One region of the Sporacetigenium sp. TC11 genome, then DNA from elsewhere that is predicted to be linked to it. Evidence: riboswitches for the same ligand, from Rfam matches in the RefSeq annotation. Region 1 holds a riboswitch; the other holds the start of a gene.
What was found. Region 1 has a riboswitch for thiamine pyrophosphate ahead of thiS (sulfur carrier protein ThiS). Riboswitches for the same ligand answer to the same signal wherever they lie in the genome.
Positions count from the first base shown of each region.

Region 2: another riboswitch for thiamine pyrophosphate. It lies ahead of ACUSRV_RS13845 (MTH1187 family thiamine-binding protein); the one in region 1 lies ahead of thiS (sulfur carrier protein ThiS).

Region 1 is NZ_JBYVNY010000001.1:600,329-603,752, reverse strand. It holds gene thiH (2-iminoacetate synthase ThiH) at 1-359, opposite strand, end outside; gene ACUSRV_RS02820 (thiazole synthase) at 362-1,135, opposite strand; gene thiF (sulfur carrier protein ThiS adenylyltransferase ThiF) at 1,147-1,722, opposite strand; gene thiS (sulfur carrier protein ThiS) at 1,725-1,919, opposite strand; TPP riboswitch at 1,993-2,104, opposite strand; gene ACUSRV_RS02805 (hypothetical protein) at 2,279-3,034, shown strand; gene ACUSRV_RS02800 (hypothetical protein) at 3,056-3,424, shown strand, end outside.
Region 2 is NZ_JBYVNY010000011.1:9,778-13,201, forward strand. It holds gene ACUSRV_RS13835 (ABC transporter substrate-binding protein) at 1-793, opposite strand, end outside; gene ACUSRV_RS13840 (ABC transporter permease) at 798-1,565, opposite strand; gene ACUSRV_RS13845 (MTH1187 family thiamine-binding protein) at 1,540-1,830, opposite strand; TPP riboswitch at 1,906-2,011, opposite strand; gene ACUSRV_RS13850 (TatD family hydrolase) at 2,057-2,818, opposite strand; gene ACUSRV_RS13855 (patatin-like phospholipase family protein) at 2,837-3,424, opposite strand, start outside.

The DNA of each region.
Region 1 (3,424 bases):
CCCGTTTCACTTATATATTTTGCTTCTTGTTCAAGTTCATCTAAGGATAGTTGTTTTCTAGCTATATTGTTCTCTATGTTATAACTGCAATAAGAGCATTTATTATCACAGTAATTTGCTACATAAAGTGGAGTATATAAAAGTATAGTTTTTCCATGATGTTGAACTGAAATTTTGTGAGCTTTTTGAGCCATTTCTTCAATATGATTTTTAGCTTTAGGAGATAAAAGAGCTAAAAAATCCATAGTGTCTAGTTTTTCTTTGTTTAGTATGCTTTTTATGTTATAGTCATTTATAGTTTCAAAATAAGCATTGAAGTCCAAGTCTTTATAATTTGAATATGCGTCATAAAAACTCATAATTATTCTCCTCCATTTAAAAAACCAGTTAGTGGAGAAGAGGCCTGTGCATATTGTTTTACTTCACCAAGCTTAGCTAAATAACCATTTCTGCCAGCTATTACAGCATGTTTAAATGCATTTGCCATAAGAATAGGATTTGGTGATGAAGCTATTGCAGTATTAACTAATACAGCAGCAGCTCCCATTTCCATGGCCTTTGCTGCTTGTGAAGGTTTTCCTATTCCTGCATCAACAACAATAGGAATTTTTATTTCATCTATTAATATTTGAATCATTTCTTCTGTTCTAATACCTTTATTAGTCCCTATAGGTGATCCAAGAGGCATAACAGCAGCAGCTCCGGCATCTACCATCCTTTTTGCATCCATAAGATCTGGATTCATATAAGGAAGAACTATAAATCCTTCTTTAGCTAATATTTCTATAGCTTTTATAGTTTCATAGTTATCAGGAAGTAGGTATTTATTATCTGATATAACTTCTATCTTTATCCAGTTTCCACAGCCACAAGCCCTAGCGAGTCTAGCTATTCTAACTGCTTCTTCTGCATTTCTAGCTCCAGATGTATTAGGAAGAAGTATACGGTCTTTAGGTATGTAATTTAATATATTTTCTTCACTAGAATTTAAATCAACTCTTCTAAGTGCAACAGTTATAACCTGTGAATCGGATGCATCTAAAACGTCTGGAATTATACCGTTAGAATAATATTTTCCTGTACCTACAAATAATCTGCTATTTAAAGATATTCCACCAATTTTTAACTTATCCATATTAATCCCCCTTAAACATCTTCTCCAAGTATAAGCCTTAAAACCATGTTTGCTTGATGATGAGCTGCTATACCAACTCTAGGAGCTAAAGGCATTACATCTTCACCTACTTCAGACAAACCATCCCCAACTAAATAAAATCTATCATTTATCTTTTTAGTTATTATAGAGTTAGATGAGTAATAACCGCCAATACCTGAACATGCTACTATTTTTTTATCCATATTACTAAGTACAGTATTTACTATAATAGCCTTGTATTTTGGATTATCAAAGGCTTCAACTACTATATCTACATCCTTAAATATATTACATATATTACTTTCATCTAGCAAAACATCTATAGGTTCTACATTTATATCTGGATTTGCTCTTAATATATTCTCTTTTAACGCATATACTTTTTTTACACCAAGTTGGTCTGTGAAATAATACTGTCTATTTAAATTTGATTTATTTACAACATCAAAATCAGCAACAATAAGATTTCCTACTCCTATTCTAGCTAATGCTATAGCTATATTTGAACCAAGACCTCCAGCACCAGCTATGCCAATTTTGGCATTTTTTAGTTTTTGTATATCCAATTTTATCCACCTCCAACAAAGCTTATAATTTCTATGCGATCAGAATCATTCAAAATTGTATCACTAAAATTTTCTTTATAAACTATATTTAAATTAACTTCAGCTACTACTAAATCTGAATTTAGATTTAGCTTTTTAAGTAAGTCAGAGATTGTAATATTACCTTCAAAAGAATAAACTTTCCCATTTACTATCATAAGGCACCTCCTTTTTGTAAAATAAAAAAGCACAAACCCATAAGGATTTGTGCTAAATATGTACAAGATGACATATTAATACTATACACTTTCCTACGCTGGCATTATCCAGATCAGGTTAAGGGTCAAAGACTTTAACGGGTCTTTATCTCAGCTGGCCTTATCCAGCACCCCTAGCGAATAACTATTATATTTGTTTTTGATGTTAACATATAATAAATAGTTAATCAACATATTTTTAAGAAAATAAAAAAATAATTGTAGACATATGTCAGAATTAGTATACCGATACTTATTTGTTAATTAGAAAATTTTGGTATAATAGATATATACATATACTTAAGAAGGATGTGCTTAAATTGAGTAAGTTAAGGGGTAGTGAATTTAAAATAACAGTTGCCGCTATACTAGGAACGATATTTGTCACTCTAGGGTTTACATTAAGTCAAGGGGAGACTAGGGTAGACGATTTATTTAAGAAAAATAGTGGACAAGTTGTAAACTCACAGCAATTTGAAGTAATATCAGAGCAAGATTACAAGATTATTTCCGAAAATATAATTGAAGAAAATGGACAAAAGAAGTCAGTTTACAATATATTTATGAAAGATGAAATAAGACCTGACCAAGCAAACTATTTATCTGAAAATCTATATAAAAAATCCATTACAAAAGATAAAAATATAAAACAAGCACAAATATACATATTTAAAAATCAAAATGATGCAAAAATTTATTCTGGAGATATTTCTAAAATAAGTCAAGGTATAATATATACTAAAGACATTGATAAAAGCTATATAACTTTAAAAAAATACAACTTAATAACTAAAAAGCTAGAAAATTCTATACCAAAGGAATTTGAAATAAAAAGAATAAAACAAGAAAATGATTTTGCACAAATAGATATGAAAATGCCTGATACATTAGAAGATAGAGAAGCATTGTATCAAATAGAATTTTTAATAAAAAAGATAGATCAATTAAATCCTGACAAAAATCTAGATAAGGTAATAGCAATTGCGAAACCTATGGAAGGTGAAGATACAGCTTGGGAATATAATAGTGAGCACAAAGACGTAATAGTTTTCTCGGAAACTTCTATAATATATTAATCTGTACAAAGGAGAAATATTATGAAAAGAAAAATTATTACTCTGGGGGTAGCTACTTTAGTATCATCAATGGTCCTTGGGAATAGTTCATATTCCCAGAGTGTAGAATTATTTACTAAAGATAATGAAAAATACATGCCTGTAAAGCTATTTGTAAAAAAATTAGGCGGGGAATACAAAGAAATGGAAGATGGCTATATATTTAATGTAAATGGAAAAAATATAGCAGTTAAGGAGTATGCATCATTTGCAAAAATAGATGACCATTATGAACCACTCAAAGTAACTAATGTAGATGGGTGGAATGTTCCTACAGATACAGAATCCATATATCAGGAAAATGAAGTATATATACCAGTAATGTTTTTACAATCATTTCAAGTAGCTGAT
Region 2 (3,424 bases), on a different contig from region 1:
TTTCTTCTGGATTTTTAATAGCATAATTATATCCTTTAGATGTAGCATTTAAGAACTTCTTAACCATTTCTGGATCATTATCTATGTTATCTTCACTAGAAACTATTACAGGAGTATAATAATCAAGTGCTGGATCTAAATCTTTAACTGGTATATAGTTTATTTCTTCACCCTTTAATCTAGCTTCTATTCCTGTCCAACCTTCAAATATCCAAGCCATATCTATATGTTTTTTTGTTGCAGTAAAGAAATCATCATTACCCATATTTACAAGCTTTAGTTTAGAATAGTCTGCTCCTGATTTTTCCATAACAGCTTTTAAAACTGCTTCTTCAGAAGGAGATCCCCATCCTCCATACGATTTTCCTTCAAAATCCTTTGGAGAAACAATATTTTTATCTTTAGGAGAAGCGAATCCTGAAGTATTATGTTGAATCACAGTTGCTATAGCTTTTATAGGTAGTGGGTCTTCTGAAGTTTTTGCATATGTAACTTCCTCTTGATAACTTATAGCAAAGTCAGCCTTATTAGTAGCTACAAGTACAGGTGCAGTACTTTCTGCAGGTTGTACTATTTCAACATCCAAGCCTTCTTCTTTATAGTATCCTTCCTCTAATGCAACATATAATCCTGTATGATTAGTATTTGGAGTCCAGTCCAATACCACCTTAACCTTTTGTAACTTAGAAGTTTCTTTATTATCTTCTTTTTTATCTTGACCTGCACATCCAGATAAAAGAGATGCAGTTAAAATTGTACTTGCTAATATCGATATTAATCTTTTCTTAAACATATAATCACTCCTCATTCCAGTATACGAATATTTTTTTGAGAACTTCTGCTATTAGAACAAATATTATACTAATAAATACAACTATAATAGTTGATGCAAATACCTTATCTAGGGCATAAGCGCTTTTTGCCCTTAACATATAAACTCCTAATCCCTTATCTCCTCCTAACCATTCTCCAATAGTTGCAGCCATAATCATATATGTTACAGATATTTTAATTCCAGAGAAGAAACTATTCATAGCCATTGGAAGTTTAAGATGTGAAAAAATTTGCCATCTATTAGCTTTCATAGTTTTGAATAAATTTATGTAGTCTTTGTCTATTTTTTCTAGTCCATCTGCAAAATTTATAACTATAGGAAAAAAACAAGTTATCATAACTACTATTACCTTAGGTAATAACCCAAATCCAAACCATATTATAAGTAGTGGAGCTATTGTAATTGTTGGTACAGTTTGAGATATTACAAGTATTGGATATAGACATCTTTTAACTATTGTAAAAAAATCCATAATTATTCCAAGTAAAAATGCAAATATTACAGCAAGTATAAATCCAACAACACCTTCATAAATAGTTACTAAGGTATGATCCTTTAGAGTATCAAAATCTTCTTTAAAAACTTCTATTATGTCCAAAGGGGTAGGGATTAAATACTGTGGAATATTTTTAAACTCTACAACAAATTGCCAAATAATAATAATAGTTAATATAAAAATTACAGGAAGTATGTTTTCTTTAGTTTTATCTATGATTTTTAAGTTTTTCATTTATTGTAAGACCACCAACTTTTTCGTCTATTCTAGCAGTTGTTATAACCCTTTCTATTCCTAAATCAAAAGGTATTTTGTGAACCTTTTTTATTAAATCAAATACCTCATCAAATTCACCTTGTATTGTAGTGCTCATTGCTCCTATTTCATATTGTAGACCACTATTTTTAATATATTCAATTGCTGCATCTACTACTTTATATACCTCATCTTCACTAATAGCTGGTATTAGTGGGAAAACTGTTATATCTGCTACTACCATTTAAGCCACCTCTTCTTTATTATTTGTAATACAAAAAGTCCTATCCGACTTTGGATAAGACTTAAACCTACTTAATTTAGCAAATTTTCATCTCCCTCCGTTGGCATTACCCAATTCAGGTTCAAGGGTCGAGATTTTCAATCTCCTCTCAGACGGTTTACCGACTCCCCCGATATACTTTTGTTTGTAAAATGATTTCTAAGTTTTATTATATATTAAGTGTTTATTATAATAAAGACGTTATTTGTAAGTTTTTGACTAATTTTACAAAATTATTTTTAATTTGTGCTTTTAATTCATTTTCATCTATTTTTTTAACTCTAGATATATCATAATACACATTTTTTATATAGCTTGGCATTGCATATTGTCCATTAACCCACTCCAAGGCTGTAGGGCCATCTGTTTCTGCAAGTAACTTATGTATAGGTATATATTTAACTATTTCTTGAGTTAATTTACAATATGGGATATCTACGCTTACAGTAAAATAACATCCCATGTCTATAAGCATATTTAAAATATTTATATTACCACTATACCAGTGAATTATAGCATTATTTCCTACATCGTATTTTCTTAGTAAATTCACAATTTCTTCTTCTGAACCTTTTGTATGTACATTTATAACCTTATCGTATTGTTTTGCCTTTTTCAAAAAATACTCAAACACCTTTATTTGATTTGAATAAGTACTTTTATCTTCAATCCAGTGAAAATCAAGGCCTATTTCTCCTATAATCGGTGTTTCTATTATATACTCATCTAATTTTTCTAAACAGTCACCGTAGTTATTTGCATTGTTTGGATGTATTCCAAAAGTTGGTATTATTAAATTACTTTTCTTAGATATTTCCTTGTTTTCTATATAACTTTTTATATCCATTGAACAAGCTAAAGTTAGTATATTGTTTTTATTTATACAATCTATGGCTTCTGTAATTTTATTTTCATAAAAATCTAAATGATTGTGTGCATCTATATACATAAAACCACCTTATATTTTTTATAATATGTAAGGATCGTATATACTTCCCTTTCCTATACATTTTTCAATTTTTTTTATGTAAATAGCAGGTCTTATACCGTCTATTTCATGATAGTCTTTTCTACTTATTGTTGCATTATCTTTTACTACTCTTTGTTTTTTGTAACTTTCTGACTTTATCTTATCATATGTTGGCATCTTTTCGTAAGAAAAATCTCTAAGCCAATAAGATTTCCCATGTATAGTATAAGCTAAATTTTGTTTTTTTAGAAATTCTACAACTTCTTTCATGGAAAGTATAAATACCTTATCATTTTTCGAAACTCTTTTCATCGTCTCATCATATCCTTTTAAACACCCATTTATATCAGGTTCATAAGGTGAATTTTCATATAAATATTCATTATCTACAGGTATTATTAGGCTTTTTTCTAAATCAGTAAAATCTTTCAAAAATATATATTCATTATTTAAAAACTCCCTAATTGAACTATTTTTCCAATTTGCATAACCTCCGAATTCCTTATATTCTACAATATTTGTAGACAATAAAAATAGTCTATCATCTTCTTTGTTAATTACTTGCCATACTATATCTTCATAATT